4 regions of the Thiosocius teredinicola genome follow, and region 3 is predicted to be linked to each of the others. Evidence: predicted binding sites of a transcription regulator. Region 3 holds the regulator's gene; each other region holds the start of a gene.
What was found. Region 3 encodes sigma-54, which starts transcription at its own class of promoters, with help from an activator protein. Its sites were predicted from a motif close to TGGCANGNTNCNTGCTT; they were not measured.

Region 1: a site for sigma-54 is predicted at 1,665-1,681, ahead of urtA (urea ABC transporter substrate-binding protein). Genes of this name have one in related genera too.
Region 2: a site for sigma-54 is predicted at 3,298-3,314, ahead of B1781_RS09715 (nitrate- and nitrite sensing domain-containing protein). Genes of this name have one in related genera too.
Region 4: a site for sigma-54 is predicted at 1,830-1,846, ahead of B1781_RS15460 (putative urea ABC transporter substrate-binding protein). Genes of this name have one in related genera too.

The regions. Positions count from the first base shown of each region.
Region 1 is NZ_CP019936.1:4,684,755-4,689,392, reverse strand. It holds gene B1781_RS22180 (PilT/PilU family type 4a pilus ATPase) at 90-1,250, shown strand; gene urtA (urea ABC transporter substrate-binding protein) at 1,831-3,099, shown strand; gene urtB (urea ABC transporter permease subunit UrtB) at 3,185-4,638, shown strand, end outside.
Region 2 is NZ_CP019936.1:2,018,742-2,023,379, reverse strand. It holds gene B1781_RS09720 (2-oxoglutarate dehydrogenase E1 component) at 1-2,132, opposite strand, end outside; gene B1781_RS09715 (nitrate- and nitrite sensing domain-containing protein) at 2,347-3,201, opposite strand; gene B1781_RS09710 (hypothetical protein) at 3,519-4,010, shown strand; gene B1781_RS09705 (hypothetical protein) at 4,171-4,365, shown strand; gene B1781_RS09700 (GGDEF domain-containing protein) at 4,382-4,638, opposite strand, start outside.
Region 3 is NZ_CP019936.1:241,633-246,270, reverse strand. It holds gene lptA (lipopolysaccharide transport periplasmic protein LptA) at 1-18, shown strand, start outside; gene lptB (LPS export ABC transporter ATP-binding protein) at 45-770, shown strand; gene B1781_RS01115 (RNA polymerase factor sigma-54) at 922-2,424, shown strand; gene hpf (ribosome hibernation-promoting factor, HPF/YfiA family) at 2,456-2,785, shown strand; gene ptsN (PTS IIA-like nitrogen regulatory protein PtsN) at 2,803-3,267, shown strand; gene hprK (HPr(Ser) kinase/phosphatase) at 3,257-4,201, shown strand; gene rapZ (RNase adapter RapZ) at 4,297-4,638, shown strand, end outside.
Region 4 is NZ_CP019936.1:3,254,190-3,258,827, forward strand. It holds gene B1781_RS15450 (sigma-54-dependent Fis family transcriptional regulator) at 1-1,407, shown strand, start outside; guanidine-I (ykkC/yxkD leader) riboswitch at 1,923-2,028, shown strand; gene B1781_RS15460 (putative urea ABC transporter substrate-binding protein) at 2,086-3,126, shown strand; gene B1781_RS15465 (ABC transporter permease) at 3,154-3,975, shown strand; gene B1781_RS15470 (ABC transporter ATP-binding protein) at 3,972-4,638, shown strand, end outside.

The DNA of each region.
Region 1 (4,638 bases), 350 kb from region 3:
CTGCGATGCGATCCGACATGGTTGCGGCGCACAAAGGGTGACAGGACCGGCTTCTTTCTACGCGTGATGCTATAGGAGCGTTCGCAGTTATGGCGCATATCGACGTCCCCCGAATTCTTCAGATCATGGTGCAGAACAACGCGGCCGACGTGTTTTTCTACACCGGCGCAAAGATCTCGATGAAGACACCCAAAGGCTTTGCACAACTCGGTGAGCCGTTGGATGTAGGCGACGCCGAACGGGCGGTACGCGAGATCCTGACCGACGAGAAGTTGAAGCATTTCGAAGAGCACGGCGAGGTCGATTTCTCACTGTCGTACAAAGGCATCGGCCGTTTTCGTGGCAATGCCTTCCGCCAACGCGGCGAGGCGGCGCTGGTGTTGCGTCACATCAACACCGATGTACCGACGGTCGACACGCTGGGTGTGCCGCCGGTGCTCAAAGATATGGTCATGGCGCGCAACGGCTTGATCCTGCTGGTCGGTGCGACCGGCTCGGGTAAGTCGACCACGCTGGCAGCCATGATCGATCACCGCAACAGCAGTGCCGGTGGGCACATCCTGACGTTGGAAGATCCGATCGAATACGTGCACGAGCATAAGAAATCGATCGTCGCGCAGCGCGAGATCGGCGTCGATACGCTGGATTTCGGCACCGGCATGAAGGCGGCGCTGCGCGAATCGCCCGACGTCATTCTAATGGGTGAGATCCGCGACCACGATACGATGGAATTCGCGCTGAAATTCGCCAACACCGGTCACCTCGCACTGTCGACCCTGCACGCCAACAACGCGATGACGACCATGGAGCGTATCCTCGGTTTCTACCCGAAAGACGGTCTCGAAGCCCAGGCCAAGCGTATCGCACAGAACCTGCGGGCGATCGTCTGTCAGCGCCTGGTGCCGGCCAAAGACGGCGGCAAGGTGGCCGTGGTCGAGGTCATGATCAACACCGGCTATATCGCCGATCTGATCAGCAAGTTGGAAATCGGCGGTATCAAGGACGCCATCGAGCGCGGTGGTCAGTACAAGATGCAGTCGTTCGACCAGCACTTGGTCAGCCTGTATCACGAAGGCCGGATCACCGAAGAGGTCGCGTATGACTTCGCCGACTCGTCGAGCAACGTGAAGATCCAGATCAAGACATCCAACGCCGGTAAGAAGGTCACCAGCACCGATTGGGGCAGCGGCCTGTCGCTCGAACCGACCGAGTCCGGCGACGACGACGGCGTGGTTGCCGAGTTCCGTTAATCCGGCGCGACCCTTTTCAGCTACGAGTACTGCAGCACCCCCGTTCAGGGGGTGTTGTGTTTCTAGGGATTGCGTCTGACCCTCCCGCTTTTCTCCGCTCCTTTGTGGTGCCCAGGCGTTGATTTGCGTGTTCGCAGCATTGCGATTTGCTGCACCGTAACAGGGCGTCGCATTCAGCGACGCTGAACATGCCGCGTGTAGAACACGGCAGCGTACTGAATTCAGTTATTTACGCGCCCAACGTCGGCAAACATCCGGTCGCTAAGATCGCGCCATTCCCCCTGATGCATGCATGGTCTTGAGGCACCAGTATGGTGCGCCACTTTTGTGCGGACGGGCAACGATGGTGCGTTCGCTTTGTCGGAGCGTGCTCGGTTTTCGATTTTCTTGCGTTGAAACAAGTCCTTATGGAATTGGCATAGCTACTGCAGTCACCGGGCATCTGTCGTCCTGGCCGGATTCACAACCCGACCGGCCGTGCCGAGCCGGTGACTATTCGCTGGGTGCCGGCTGGCGACAGTTTCGCTAAATCCGAAAGGGGAGAAATTCAAGAATGAGCTTTGTTACGCAACTCCGCCGAATGTCATTGGCCGTATCGGCCGTCACGGCGATGAGTGTTGCCGGCGCGGTCAGCGCTGCCGACACCATCAAGGTCGGTGTCCTGCACTCGTTGTCGGGCACCATGGCGATCTCCGAGACGACGCTGAAAGACACCATGCTGATGCTGATCGAGGAGCAGAACAAAAAGGGCGGTGTGCTCGGTAAAAAACTTGAAGCGGTGGTTGTAGACCCGGCTTCCAACTGGCCACTGTTTGCTGAAAAGGCGCGCGAGCTGATCGAGAAAGAGAAGGTTGCCGCCACGTTCGGGTGCTGGACCTCGGTGTCGCGCAAGTCGGTGCTGCCGGTGTTCGAAGAACTCAACAGCCTGTTGTTCTACCCGGTGCAATACGAGGGCGAAGAGTCGTCCAAGAACGTGTTCTACACCGGTGCCGCGCCGAACCAGCAGGCGATCCCTGCCGTCGATTACCTGATGGAACAAGGCGTCGAGCGCTGGGTTTTGGCCGGTACCGACTATGTGTACCCGCGCACCACCAACAAGATCCTCGAGGCCTACCTCAAGGGCAAGGGCGTCGCGTCTGCCGACATCATGATCAACTACACGCCGTTCGGTCATTCCGATTGGCAGTCGATCGTTGCCGAGATCAAGAAGTTCGGTTCGGCCGGCAAGAAGACCGCGGTCGTCTCGACCATCAACGGCGATGCGAACGTGCCGTTCTACAAGGAACTGGGTAACCAGGGCATCTCGGCCGAAGATATTCCGGTCGTGGCCTTCTCGGTCGGCGAAGAGGAACTCTCCGGCATCGACACCAAGCCACTGGTCGGTCACCTGGCCGCGTGGAACTACTTCATGAGTGTCGAAGACGAGAACAACGACAGCTTCATCGAAGCCTGGCACAAGTTCATCAAGAACGAAGACCGCGTCACCAACGACCCGATGGAAGCGCACTACATCGGCTTCAACATGTGGGTAAAAGCGGTTGAGAAGGCCGGCACGACCGATCCGGACGCCGTTGCCGACGCCATCATCGGTGTGGCCGTACCGAACCTGTCGGGCGGTACCTCGGCAATGATGCCCAACCATCACATCACCAAGCCGGTGCTGATCGGCGAGATCCTCGACGACGGTCAGTTCCAGATCGTTTCGCGTACCCCCGGTCTGGTGGTCGGCGATGCCTGGTCCGACTTCCTCGAAGGTTCGAAAGACCTGATCTCCGATTGGCGTGCGCCGCTTTCCTGCGGCAACTACAACGTCAAGACGGCGAAGTGCTCGGGTCAGAACTACGAGTGATCTGAGTTAGCTGTGCAAAGCTGTGGCGCCGATGCCCCGTACATCGGCGCCACCCCTCCGATAACGATAAAACGAAGCCGGAACCATGCTGCGATTCGTCCTTGCCGCACTCCTGTTGTGTCTGCTGTCTCCCTCGCATGCGGCCGAGATTCAGACGGGCGACGCAACGCTGGACGCTGCCTTCGAACAGATCCTGGATCGCAACTTCGGCGTGAAAGACGAAGGTGTGGTCGCGATTGCCCAATCCGGTCACGAAAAAGCCACTGAATTATTGCGCGGTTTGCTCGACGGCGAATTGCGCTACCTGAAACAAAACAACCGCCTGGTCGTCATGGCGCGCGAAGGCGGGGAGACGGTCGCCATCGATGCGCTTACCGGCGAAAGCTACGGTAAGACCAGCAAACGCAAATTCAAGCGTTTCACGATCAACAATGCCATGCGCGGACATATCCGCAGCCTGCTGGCCGAGATCGGTCTGTCGAATGCGGACCCTGAGATGCGCCTGCGCGCAGTCAAAGAGATGTTGTCGAACAGCGAGCCGGAACACGCTGCACTGTTCGAGCGGCTGCTGCAAACCGAAGAGGACAAGGCGGTACGTGCCGTGATGCAGGATGCGATGGAGTTGGCGCGGTTGAGCAACCCCGACCCGGAAGTACGGCGCGCTGCAATCGAAGGCGTATCGGGCAGCCTGGAGCAGGGCGTGCGTAACCAGCTGACCCGCCTGGCGGCTGACGATCCGGACGAGTCGGTGCGCGCTGCGGCCGCTGCTGCGATGAAGAAGATCGAAGACCGTGTCGCGTTCTATGGTCATGTCGAGACCTTCTTCTTCGGCCTGAGCGCCGGTTCGGTACTGGTATTGGCCGCGATCGGCCTGGCGATCACATTCGGCGTCATGGGCGTGATCAACATGGCGCACGGCGAGCTGATCATGCTCGGCGCCTACACCACCTATCTGATCCAGCAGGCGATGCCCGACATGATCGGCCTGTCGATCCTGCTGTCGATACCTGCCGCCTTCCTTGTATCGGGTGCAGTGGGCGTGGCGATCGAGCGCGGCGTGATCCGTTTCTTGTACGGTCGCCCGCTGGAGACACTGCTTGCGACGTTCGGTATCAGCCTGATCCTGCAGCAGCTGGTGCGTACCGTGATCTCGCCGCAGAACGTGCCGGTGTCGAACCCGGATTTTCTCAGCGGCTTCTGGCAGATCAACAGCGTGCTGTCGCTGACCTACAACCGCCTATACATCTTCATCTTCTGCCTGCTGGTATTCGCCGGCCTGTTCATGGTGCTCAAGTACACCCGGCTGGGTCTGCAGGTGCGCGCGGTGTCGCAGAACCGGGCCATGGCGCGCGCGATGGGCGTGCGCTCGTCGCGGGTCGATGCGATGACCTTCGGTCTCGGTTCGGGTATCGCCGGCATCGCAGGCGTGGCCCTGTCGCAGCTGACCAACGTCGGACCGAACCTGGGGCAGTCGTACATCGTCGACAGCTTCATGGTCGTGGTGTTCGGCGGTGTCGGCAACCTGTGGGGCACATTGGT
Region 2 (4,638 bases), 1.8 Mb from region 3:
AAGCCGTGCGGCAGGAACAAGGTCAACTGACACAGGCGCTCCCATTTCAGGTAACCGCTGGCGATGAACTGGTCGATGACCATCTGCGCACCGTTGGCAAAGTCGCCGAACTGCGCCTCCCAGATCACCAGGGTGTTGGGCATCGAGGTCGCGTAGCCGTACTCGAAACCCAGTACCGCAAGTTCAGACAGAATCGAGTTGATGACCTCGAAACGTGGCTGTCCTTCGAACAGCTCGGTTAACGGAATATGCGTCTCGAAGTTGTTTTGATCGTGATAGGCGGCATGGCGGTGGGCGAAGGTTCCGCGGATCGAGTCCTGCCCCGACAGCCGCACCGCATGTCCTTCCTTGAGCAGGGTCGCATAGGCCAGTATCTCGGCCATACCCCAGTCGAGCGGCTGCTCGCCCGCGAGCATGCGATGCCGCTCTTCGACGACCTTCGCCACGCCGCGCTGCAACTCAAATCCATCCGGCACGCGGATGGCACGCTCGCCGAGTTCGCGCAGGCGGTCGATCGGTACCTGGGTATTGACCATGTCGCCCGGTCGGGCGTTGAGGTACTGCTCCCAGTGCGCCTCGTAGCCGGTCCGCGAGCCATGCAGAAACTCCCGCACCACCACCTTGCCGTGCTCCAACGACTGGCGGTACGCCTCGGCCATCTTGTCCGGCTCGGTAGCGGCGATCAGCCCTTCTTCGACCAGGCGCTTGGCGTACAGGGTGCGCGTCGTATCCATGTTGCGGATACGATGGTACATCTGCGGCTGCGTCATCATCGGTTCGTCGGCTTCGTTGTGCCCCTGGCGTCGGTAGCAGACCAGGTCGATGACCACGTCGTTGTGAAAAGTCCGGCGGTAGTCGAGCGCAAGCCGGGTGACGAACAGTACCGCGTCCGGGTCATCGGCGTTGACGTGAAAGATCGGGGCCTGAATCAGCTTGGCGACCTCAGTGCAGTACAGCGTCGAACGCGCCTCCTGCGGATGACTGGTGGTGAAGCCGATTTGGTTGTTGACCACGATGTGCAGCGTACCGCCGGTCCCGTAAGCCGGCGTCTTCGACAGGTTCAGCGTTTCGGTGACCACTCCCTGGCCGATGAACGCCGCATCGCCATGCACGATGACCGGCAGGACCAGATCGGTCGCATCCTCTTCGTGACGGTCCTGGCGCGCACGACAACCGCCCTCGATCACCGGGCCGACGATCTCGAGATGCGAAGGATTGAATGCCAACGACAGGTGCACCGGGCCGCCGGGCGTTTGGATGTTGGAATAGAAACCCTGGTGATACTTCACGTCGCCCGAGCCGCTGCGCTGGTCGCTGCCGTGACTCCCCTCGAACTCGGAGAACAACTCGCTGGGCGCCTTGCCCAGCAGGTTGACCAGCACGTTCAGGCGACCGCGGTGCGCCATGCCGATCACGATATCCGTGATCCCACGTTGACCGCCGCCCTGCACGATCTCGTCGAGCAACGGGATCAGTGAATCGCCGCCTTCGAGCGAGAACCTTTTCTGGCCGACGTAACGACGGTGCAGGAAGCGTTCGAGCCCTTCGGCGGCAGTCAGATCGCGCAACGTATCGATACGCACCGCCGCGCTGTGTTGGTCGGCCCAGTAGCCGCGCGTCGATTCGAGGCGGCGCTCGATCCAGCGGCGTTCATCCGATGCCGAGATATGCATGTGCTCGCTGGCGACGGTACTGCAATAGACACGCTCCAGCGCATCGATCACCTCGGTGACCGGCAATGGCCGCTCGGCATCGATCGAGACGACATCGATCTCCTGCGCCAGGGCCTGCTCGTCGAGGCCGTAGTATTCGGGTGTCAGCTCTTTTGGCCGCGGTCGTTCCGTCAGGCCGAGCGGATCGATATCGGCATGCAGGTGGCCGAGCATGCGATAGGCCATGATCAGGCGTTCGACACCGGTCAGCGGGTCGGCGATGACGCCCGGCTGGGTCGGGACCGTGCCCGGCGCCCCGTTGCTGCCTGCCCCTTGTTCGAAACCGTAGAAAAAGCTGCGCCACTCAGGCGCGACACTCTCCGGTGAATCACGGAAGGCTTCATAGAGTTGATCGATATACTCGGCGTTCGCGCCACTGAACCCGGCATCGCGGCGCAGATTATCCAAGGACTTATTCATGTTCTGGTCGACCGAAATGCAAGCTGGCTACCATGCCGTTGCGGCGGAAGCGGGACGCATGCCCTCGCTGAAAGGATAAAACAAGCGTAGCGGAACTACCGGGCTGCGTACATTGACGCACGTCCGTTTTGCCGCGATTGCCCCTGCAAAGAAAGACCGCCGGGGTTGGCGGTCAAATATCCTCGGAGGTCGCAATGGAGAGGAGAAGATCAGTTCAACCGGCCTTCACCGGCATGCTCTGCGTGGTCGTACGTTTCTGCCAGGGATACAGGGTTTCATCTTCGACCTGTAGGCAGGCGCGGATCATGCCGTACCAGCGGTCGATCACCACGGTCATCTGTGCATAGTACGATTGCGGCTCCGTGCCGTTGCCCGGGTTCTCGATGATTGCGCGCGCATGCAGCAGGGCGTCGCGGGTCAGCGACAATGCCGATGGGTCGGGTACCGTGTCGGCGACGTCTTTCATGATCTGGCCCGCTGCACTACGCGACACCTGCATCGTCTTGATGACGCGCTCTTCGGCTTCGCCGTTGCGTGCCAACAGGTGCAGGCCCCAGGCACGAAGAATGCCCAGGTGCTCCATCAGGCGCGGCCATTCCTTGAGGATCTCGGCCTTCTCAGCGCCGAGCAACTTGGCATTGTCTGTTGCCAGCACCTTGAGGATGCCCACCATGCCGATGATGACGTCGCCATGCACTTCGAGATTGGTGTAGAAATCAAGGTCACGCCAATTGTTGCGCAGCGACTCCCAACGACCGAGCACGATGCGCCACTGCGGGCTGCGAAACACCGGGTGTTTCTCGCCGTAGTGACTGGCCAGGGCATACAGCGAGCGCTGCAACTTGTGTTCAGTGGCATCGAGTTCGCTGTTGAACGCCGATTCGCCGTCGAGCACGGCACCGCTCAGGCCGCGATGCAGTTGCAGATCCTGCATCAGGTTGAGCGCTACGAGACAGATCTCCACGGCACGCTGGCGACGCGTTGCCGATGGATGCGTCCATTCGAAAACCCGCTGCCCCACTTCACTGGCCAGGGCCTTGGTCCGCTCTTTGAAAAACACTTTCGCCATACCCCTTCCTGCATGGGTGACTATTGGGTCGTTGTGCGGCGGGCGACTGTCGCCGCACGCATCAGCACAAGCCCGACCATCGATACCGCTTCGGCTATGCATCAGACATACCACCAGAAAACTTCTCGAAAAAACCGCTACTTGTAGCTCGCGAGGGCGCCCAGCCTGCACCAACTTGGCGGGATATCGATGGTCGACGCACCAGCACTGGGACCGCGACCTGTGCGCCAAGTCGCATCGCCGATTGCCGCTAAGAAACCCTTAATTTGCACTGCCTAGCATCGGCGCGCTTACAACACTCAAGGGAGACAAGGAGAATGACCTACGATTTCAACGCTATCCGCATCGGCGCGATTCTGGCCATGCTGACGCTGATCTTCGGCATCGGTATGGGGGTCGTGTTCGGCGCCAACGAAGATGCGGTCAAGGACTACATCAAAGAAGGCGTGGCACAACATGCAGGCATGCATGACGACCAGAGCGAGTCGAAGATCTGGCGCTACGCCCAGCGGGCGCACTTCCATGCCACCGGTGTCGGCGCCTTCGCGCTCGGCATGATCGTGCTGGCCGGGCTGAGCAACATGTCGCGCACGTTGAAGATGACGACGTCGGTGCTGATCGGCATCGGTAGCTTCTATGCCTTGGCGTGGCTCAGCATGTTTATGTTGTCGCCGTCGATGGGGCGCGGTGCCGCGCACGAGGCGCTGCTGACCAAGGCGGTAACCAGCGTCACGGTCGGAGCCATGTTGCTCGGCGTCGCCCTGTTGTCGCTGCACATGATCTTCGGTTTCGGCAAATCCCGCGACTGAGCGATAGCCCCGGCCCCGCGCAGACGGGGCCGGTGGCATTTCAGTATCTGCCGAAATACCCCGGAAATCGCAACGTGGCAACTCTATGTGGGGTGCTACGCTTTCGCCAACGAGTCCTGGATTCCCTTCCCGGGTTTGCCTCTATGATGGGCGCAATGCGATGCCGAAAACCTTGAAAGACGACCAATCCGGCGAATTGATGGAACGCCTCAGCGCGATGTCGCGTGGCAAGAAGATCGTGTTGGTCGTGTTTATTATCTGGGCGATTCAGGCGATTCCGAAATGGACCGCGGCAATCGTCGCCGACGGCGAGACATCCGCCGACATCATGCGGTTCTTCATTACACCGCGTTAGGTCCCCCCGTTGCCATTCAGGTAGTCGCGGCCAGCGGCTCATCCACCGCCTGGCGCCCGATCGACACCTGGTTTCGTCCCTTCGATTTGGCATGGTACAGATTCTCATCGGCGCGCTTTGTCCAGGCACGCCAATTTTCATCCGGCTGCAGCGTGGCGACACCGATACTCACGGTCACCCGGTGTTCGTCCAAGAACGAGTGGGTCGACACGGCATCGCACAACTCCTTGGCCACCCGACGACCATTCTGCTCATCCGCGCCGTACAACAGCG
Region 3 (4,638 bases):
GATCCGCCGAATCAATAAGCAGTACACGCGATCCATACAACGCCATGACCCGACTCGCCGCCGAAGATCTGGTGAAACGCTACCGTGGGCGCTCGGTCGTCAACGGCGTGTCGCTGTACCTTAACGAAGGCGAGGTTGTGGGTCTGCTCGGCCCCAACGGAGCGGGCAAGACGACAACCTTCTACATGATGGCCGGGCTGATTCCCGCCGACCAGGGGCGGGTTACGCTCGGCGAGCACGACCTCACCGACAAACCGATGCATGCGCGTGCCCGTCTCGGCCTGGGTTACCTGGCGCAGGAACCGTCGATCTTCCGCCGACTCACGGTGGCGCAGAACATCATCGCGATCCTCGAGACGCGCGACGACCTCGATCGCGGCCAGCGCGAGCAGATGTGCGACGACCTGCTGCGCGAGTTCGGTATCAGTCACCTGCGCGACAACATGGCGATCAGCCTGTCGGGCGGTGAACGCCGGCGCCTGGAGATCGCCCGGGCTCTGGCGGTACAGCCGCGCTTCATCCTGCTCGACGAGCCATTCGCCGGCATTGACCCCATATCAGTCATGGATATCCAGCGCATTGTCGGTCAACTGGCCGAACGCGGGATCGGTGTACTGATCACCGATCACAATGTCCGCGAGACCCTTGGGATCTGTCAGCGCGCCTACATCATCAGTGAAGGCAGCGTGCTCGCACTCGGTGCGCCGAAGGAGATTCTCGAGAACCCGCAAGTCCGCGCAGTCTATCTCGGCGAGAACTTCCGGCTGTGATTAGGCGTATGATTGCTGCGCAGCAACATCGCCAAATACTGCGCCTCGCCAAAGTCGGGAACGCCGGTCTGCACAGCGGGTTCGACTCGCGCGCAGTTGCGCTAGAATGGCATTGGGAGTCCGATCAAATTTCATACCAGATAGTAGCCGAATGAAGCCCACCATCCAGCTTCGACTGGGTCAACACCTGACGATGACGCCGCAACTGCAGCAGGCAATCAAGCTGCTGCAGCTGTCGACGCTCGATCTCAAACAGGAGATCCAGGAAGCCCTCGACTCCAACCTGATGCTCGAAACCGAAGAGGAAGGTACGCGTCGCGACGAAGCCGACAGCGAGCGCAAAAAGAGCGAGAACGACGGTGAGAATGCAAGCACCCAGAACAACAACGACGATTCGCGCAACGACCCGAACAACGAAAGCGAGGTCAAGATCGAATCCGAGGCCATGCCGGATGAACTGCCGGTCGATACCGTGTGGGATGACATCTACGACAGCGTCACACCCGCCTCTCCCGGCAGCGCCGCCAGCAGCGACGAAAGCCAGGACTTCCTGAATCAACAAAGCAGCGGCGAATCTCTGCAGGACCACCTGATCTGGCAGATGCAGCTGACGCCGTTCAGCCCGACCGACCTGGCGATTGCCGAGGCGATCATCGACGGCATCTCCGAAGACGGCTACCTGACCACGCCGATCGAAGACATCGTCACCAGCATGGATGATCCGGATATCGAGACCGAAGAGGTCGAGGCCGTGCTGCACCGCGTGCAGGCCTTTGATCCGCCTGGCATTGCGGCACGCGACCTGCGTGAATGCCTGTTCATTCAACTGCGCCAGCTGCCCGAAGACTTCGAGTGGCGCGAGCGCGCGCTGTTCCTGATCGGCGAGCACTTCGACCTGCTCGCGGCGCAGGACGAGGCGCAGATGAAGCGCAAGCTCAAGCTGGAGAGCGACGACCTGATGTCGGTCATCCACCTGATCCGCTCGCTCAACCCGCGCCCGGGTACCAGCGTTGCCAGCCAGCCGCCGACCTACGTCGAGCCCGATGTGTTCGTGTACAAACGTAACAACCAGTGGCGGGTCGAACTCAACCCGGATGCAGCCCCCCGGTTACGCGTCAACGCCGAGTATGCGAACATGATCAGGCGGGCGGACAACAGCGCCGACAACGTCACGCTGAAAAACCACCTGCAGGAGGCCCGCTGGTTCATCAAGAGCCTGCAGAGCCGCAACGATACGCTGCTGCGAGTTGCGACACGGATAGTCGACTTTCAACGCAATTTCTTCGAATATGGAGAAGAGGCCATGAAACCGCTCGTGTTGCGGGATATCGCCGAGGCGTTGGAGATGCATGAATCAACCATTTCACGGGTAACCACCCAGAAATACATGCACACCCCACGGGGCACCTTCGAGTTCAAATACTTCTTCTCCAGCCACGTGAGCACCGCCAGCGGTGGCGAGGCCTCGGCCACGGCCATTCGCGCGCTGATCAAAAAGCTGATCGGTGCGGAGAAACCCAACAAACCCCTTTCCGACAACAAGATCGCGGCCATCCTCGCTGATCAGGGGATCAACGTCGCCCGCCGCACTGTTGCCAAGTATCGTGAATCGATGGCGATCCCGCCGTCGAACGAACGCAAGCGCTTAGCTTGATCGAAAGCGCTGAAATGCAAGGAGAAAATCGATGCAAGTCAACCTGACCGGTCACCATGTCGACATCACCGACTCGATGCGTGCCTACGTTGACGAGAAGATCGCCCGACTCGAGCGTCACTTCGACCACGTCACCAACGTACACGTCATCCTGAGTGTTGAAAAACTCACCAAGAAGGCCGAAGCCACCGTGCATATCGCCGGTGCCGACGTCTTTGCGGATTCCACTCACGAAGACATGTACGCTGCCATCGACTCGCTTGTCGACAAACTGGATCGTCAGGTCATCCGCCACAAAGAAAAGATCAAGAGCCACCGTGGCAACGGACACAAAGATGCGTCCGTCGAAGCGGCGGGATGAACTGATCCGGTCTCACCATGCTACCTAAAGGCATCCTCACGTCGGGCAGCGTCAGCATCGCTGACCCGGCATCGAGCAAAAAACGCATCCTCGAGCAGGCGGCACGCCTGCTCGCACGGGATACCGACGAGCCGACGGCGGAGCAGATTTTCGAACGCCTGCTCGAACGTGAGCGCCTGGGCAGCACCGGGCTTGCGGGAGGTGTGGCCTTGCCGCACGCCCGCATGCCCGGCATCAGCGACACGCGCGGCGCATTCCTGCGCCTGGAAACCCCTATCGAATTCGATGCGCTGGACGGCCAGCCGGTCGACCTGGTGTTCGCCCTGCTGGTACCGGAAGACGCCAACGAAGAACACCTTCAGCTGCTCGCCCGCCTGGCGGCGATGTTCAACGAAGAAGAGCTACGCGCGAGACTGCGCGAGGCAGAGGCGAAGGAAGCGATCGCTATCCTGACCGGCCACTCCAGCTCCCATGCCGCATAGCATTCGCGTCCGCGACCTTTACGAAGCACTCCAGGAACGATTGCAACTCGAATGGCTGGCCGGCCACTCCGGCGCCGACAGCACCATTCTGTCGTCGAGCAGCGACGCCGGCACCGGCATCATCGCCGGCCCGCTGAACTACATCCACCCCAACCGCGTCCAGGTCATCGGACCGGCTGAAGAACGCTATCTCAACAGCCTGTATTCGCCGAACCGGCAGCAGGCACTGCAACAGTTGTTCGCCGAGCGACCGGCCCTGGTCATGCTGGTCGACCGCGTGGAAGGTCTTCCGGAACTGGCGGCCATGGCCGACGAGGCGGGTGTGGCACTGATGCGCTCGCCGCTCGGCGACAGCCAGGTCCTGGACAACCTGCAGTATTACGCTTCGCTGTTCCTGTCGGAGAAGACCACGCTGCATGGCGTGTTTCTCGAGGTACTCGGCATGGGCGTGCTGCTGACCGGCGACCCCGCAGTCGGCAAGAGCGAACTGGCGCTCGACCTGATCACCCGCGGCAGCCGCCTGGTGGCCGACGACGCACCCGAGTTCACCCGGATCGCGCCGGACATCGTCAGCGGCACCTGCCCGCCGATCCTGCGCGAGTTTCTCGAGGTACGCGGCCTGGGCATCCTGAATATTCGCCAGATGTTCGGCGACAGCTCAATCAAGCGCACCAAGTATCTGCGCCTGATCGTGCACCTCAAGCGCATGTCGGCGGACCAGATCTCCGGCATGGACCGTTTATCGGGGGCGCATGCGATCCGCGATGTACTCGGCGTGCAGATTCCCCAGGTCACCGTGCCGGTGGCCCCCGGCCGCAACCTCGCCGTGCTGGTTGAATCGGCAGTGCGCAACCACCTGCTGCGCTTGAAGGGCTACGATGCCACCGAGGTGCTGATCGAACGCCAGCAGCAGGCGATCCTCGACCAATCGTGAGCGGCCGCGGCGCGTCACCGGGTCAAACCGGGAAATAAGCGCGGGAAAACCAACGCGCCGCTGTTTGTCTCGACCGCTGCACATATAATCAGCCCATGTCGACCGATCCTGCGCAAAACGATACGCCCAGCGTCATTCTGGTAACCGGCCTTTCCGGCTCCGGCAAGAGTATCGCCTTGCACGTTCTGGAAGACGTCGGTTACTACTGCATCGACAACCTGCCGGTCAGCCTGTTCGACGCCTTGGTGCGCGACATCACCGTCAACCCGACCAAGGCGCGCAGCCCGTTTGCCATCGGCATCGACGCGCGCAATCCAGGCACCGAGCTCGACCGCCTGCCCGGCATGATCAAGCGCCTGCGCGATCACGGCGTCGACTGCGAGGTGGTATTCCTCGATGCCGAAGATGCGATCCTGATTCAGCGCTTCAGTGAAACC
Region 4 (4,638 bases), 1.8 Mb from region 3:
GCGCTGATCTCGGCGTATGCAAGGCTGATCGAAAGCCAATACTTCCTGCGCGAGTACCGCAACCAGAAGATTCTGCGATTCCAGGATCGTCCCGAACTGGTCACGTTGCCCGACAAGGCGCTGATCGCTTTGAGCGACGACAACCGCGTGCTTGCCGCCAACGATGTGACGCTCAAGATGCTCGACATCGGCGATCGATCGCTGATTGTCGGCAAGACGCTGAACGACGTGATCGGTCACGATCTGCAAGGGCTGTTCGACGGCTCGCGCAAAGACCCGGAAACCGTACGACCGTTCCGCGATGCCAACAGCGGCAAACAGTTCTTCGGCATGCTGTACACCTACAGAAAGCCGCCGCGCCGCCGCGGGCTGGTGGTGCCGCCGACGGCTTCGTCTAGCGACGACTGTCGTGGCGAACTCTGCGAACTGCGCGTGCTCGCCGGTGACGACCCACAGATGATGGATGCCGCGCACCGTGCCCGCAAAGTCGTCGACAAGCGGATACCGATCTTGATCACCGGCGAAACCGGTACCGGCAAAGACCTGTTCTCACAGGCGCTACATCGGGCCAGTCGCCGCAAGGACATGCCGTTTGTCGCGCTGAACTGTGCGTCGATACCGGAAAGCCTGATCGAGAGCGAGTTGTTCGGCTACAAGCACGGCGCGTTTACCGGCGCCAGCCGCGAAGGCCGACGCGGCAAGATACTCGAATCCAACGGCGGTTCTCTGTTTCTCGACGAGATCGGCGACATGCCGCTGCACCTGCAATCGCGCCTGTTGCGCGTACTCGAAACCCAGGAGGTTGCTCCCTTGGGTTCCGACAGAACGGTGCGCGTCGAACTCAATATCATCTCGGCCACCCATCGCGACCTCGCCCAACTGGTGCACGAAGGCAGTTTTCGCGAGGACCTCTACTACCGTCTGAACGGCATCACGATATCGCTGCCGCCGCTGCGCCTGCGACGCGACCTGTCCGACATCGTGCTCAAGGTGTTCGAGGCCGAGAACGACACCGGCAAAGACCTGCGCGTTTCTCCCGAGGCCATGACCACGCTACTGCGCTACCCCTGGCCGGGCAACCTGCGCCAACTGCGCAACGTGGTGCGCGCGGCGATCGCATTGAGCGAAGACGGCGTCGTCAACGTTACTGATATCAATCTGCCGAAACAAAAACTCCAGCCGGTGGAGCCAGTTGCTCCGCCCGTCGGAACCGCCATGCCACCCTGCGTCGAAGCCGAGAGCGACGACGGCGGCAACCCACTCTACTCTGCGGAACAGCAGGTGATACTCGCCACCTTGAATACCCATGCCTGGAATATTTCAAGGACCGCAGACGCACTCGACATGAGCCGCAACACGCTCTATCGCAAAATGCGCAAGCACGGAATCACACCGGCACGCGAGTGACCAAACAGTAGCGGCCTTCACTGCCCTAGACGGAAAGCCCGGGCTTCAAAGCTCGGGCTTTTCAATATCCGGCATCGGCAAATAGACGCAAAAGCCGGTTTCACCACTTCTCTCACATTCCACGGCACACGTTGATCCCGTTTCGCGATCAGCCTAATCAACGCAAGCATCCCGCTCATGCGCAAACCGCGGCAATGAGCCATTTCGTGATCCTTCACCGTCGCGTGCGCCGCGAAGAGGCCAGCCTTCAGCACCCTACGAATCATCCGCAACATTGATCAGGCCTGCCCCGCCATGCCATTCGCGCCACGCACCAACATCGCGCCGGACGAACGCCCGACGCACCGAATCGATGCATCGCCATGCGGATGCGGAACACCGGCTTTTGCACAAGTCTCGGATTATCAAAGATGTTTTGGAAATGGCACCTAACATGCAAAGACTAGGGCTCCAGGCGCTCGCGAACTCAGAAAAACATCGTCAAACCTGGATACGGTCAGCTAAGCTGACCGCAAGTAATAGAGCGCTAGGGTTCCGGTCGCTGCTGCAAGCGATGTCTGGTCCGAGAGCGGTCGACCTTTCCCATGAAAGGTTACACGGCGGGACAAAAGCCCGGGAGGTATCAGGCTCGATAGACGAGTCTCGAGTGCCCCTACGTGTAACTTCGGAGGTCCAACCGTGAAGTCGCTTGCTCTAGCCCTGTCTCTCTTTCTCCTCGTTCCCTCTGCTTTCGCCCGAGACTCGTTCAAGGTCGCGTGGTCCATCTACGTGGGCTGGATGCCATGGGGCTATGCGGCCGACCACGGCATCGTCAAGAAGTGGGCGGACAAGTACGACATCGATATCGAAGTCGTGCAGATCAACGACTATGTCGAGTCGATCAACCAGTACACCGCCGGCGGATTCGATGCCTGCGTCATGACCAATATGGACGCGCTGACGATACCCGCAGCCGGTGGCGTCGACAGCACCGCCTTGATCGTGGGCGATTTCTCCAACGGCAACGATGGTGTCGTACTCAAAGGCAAGGACTCGCTGAAAGACATCGCCGGCCAGAAGGTCAACCTGGTCGAGCTGAGCGTATCGCACTACCTGCTGGCGCGTGGCTTGGAAAGTGTCGGCCTGAGCGAATCCGACCTGACCGTCGTCAACACCTCAGACGCCGACATGGTAGCCGCCTATGCAACCGACGACGTGACGGCGGTGGTTACCTGGAACCCGCTGCTCAGCGAGATCCTGGCGATGCCCAACAGTCACAAAGTATTCGATTCCTCACAGATTCCCGGTGAGATCATCGACCTGCTGGTCATCAACACCAAGACGATGGAAGCCAATCCGAAGCTCGCCAAGGCCCTGGTCGGCGCCTGGTACGAGACCATGGCGCTGATGAGCAGCGACAGCGACGCAGGCATCGCTGCGCGCACCGCGATGGGTACGGCATCCGGTACCGATCTGGCCGGTTACGATGCCCAGCTCGCCAGCACCAAGATGTTCTACACGCCCACCGATGCCGTGGCTTTCACCAACAGCCCTGCACTGAAAGACACCATGCAGGCCGTCGCCGAGTTCTCATTTGACCACGGCCTGCTGGGTGAAGGCGCCCCGGATGCCGGATTCATCGGCATCGAAACACCGGCCGGCACCTACGGCAGCACCAGCAACGTGAAGCTGCGCTTTACGCCGGAGTACATGCAGATGGCGGCCGACGGCAAACTCTAAACACCCCTTCCAGTCAGGCTCATCGGCATGAAGAAACTCGTCAATTTCACTCCGAGTCGCCCGTGGGCCTGGCTGTTGGGGGTCATTCCGCTGGTCTTGGTAATCGGTCTCTACATCTGGGGATCGAATGCCAGGCTGGCGGAAAATCCCAACGACAAACTGTTGCCGTCGTTTTCGCAGATGGGCAATGCCATGGAACGCATGGCCCTGCAGCCCAGCAAGCGCAGCGGCGAGTATCTATTCTGGACCGATACCGCGGCCAGCCTGCGCCGTCTCGGACTGGGTATCGCCATCGCTGCGGTCGTCGGCCTGGCATTCGGCCTGCTGACCGGTGCCTTTCCGGTCGTCAATGCGTCAGTCTCTCCGCTGTTGACGGTGATATCGCTGATACCGCCGTTGGCGTTGCTGCCGATTCTTTTCATTGTGCTCGGCCTGGATGAGCTATCGAAGGTCGTGCTGATCGTGATCGGTGTGGCACCGTTCATCGCACGCGATTTGCAGAAACACACCCTCGAACTGCCACGCGAGATGTTGGTCAAGGCACAAACGCTGGGTGCCAACAGCCTGCAGATTCTGTTGCGGGTGCTGCTGCCGCAGATCATGCCGCGCCTGATCGATGCAGTACGTCTGTCGCTCGGCACGGGCTGGTTGTTTCTGATCGCCGCCGAGGCGATCGCGGCGACCGACGGCCTGGGTTATCGCATCTTCCTGGTTCGGCGTTATCTCGCCATGGATGTGATCATTCCCTATGTCTTCTGGATAACCTTGCTGGCCTTCTTGCTCGACGTCGCGCTGGCATGGTTCAGTCGTGTGCTGTACCCATGGCACCACCGGAGCGACAAGTCATGATCGAAGCAAACAACGTCTGGAAACGCTACGGTGACCAAGTCGTGCTGGAACGCGTCAACGTCAAGGTCGACGAAGGCGAGTTCATCACGCTGGTCGGCACCTCGGGATGCGGCAAGAGCACCTTTCTCAAAATGCTGCTGGGTATCGAAAGCGCCAGCCAAGGCAGTCTGACGCTCGACGGCAAACCGATACCCGATGAACCGGGGCTCGATCGCGGCATCGTGTTTCAACAGTACTCGGTCTTTCCACATCTCACCGTGCTCGAGAATCTCACCATCGCACGCGCCTTCGAACATCACCCGATACTCGGCCACCTATTCGGCAAGAAGAAGCGTGAAGCCATCGAAGAGGCGAAAGCGATGCTCGAGGCCGTCGGCCTGAGTGCGGCAATGGATCGCTATCCGCATCAATTGTCAGGCGGTATGCGCCAGCGTCTCGCGATTGCCCAGGCACTGATTCGCAAGCCGCGTATTCTGTTGCTCGATGAACCCTTCGGTGCGCTGGACCCCGGCATACGCGCCGACATGCACGCCCTGGTCTTGTCGCTGAGGCGTGAGTTCAAGCTGACCATCTTCATGGTCACGCACGACATCAAAGAGGGTTTTTATCTCGGCACCCGCCTGTGGGTGTTCGACAAGACACGCTACGACCCACAGGCACCGC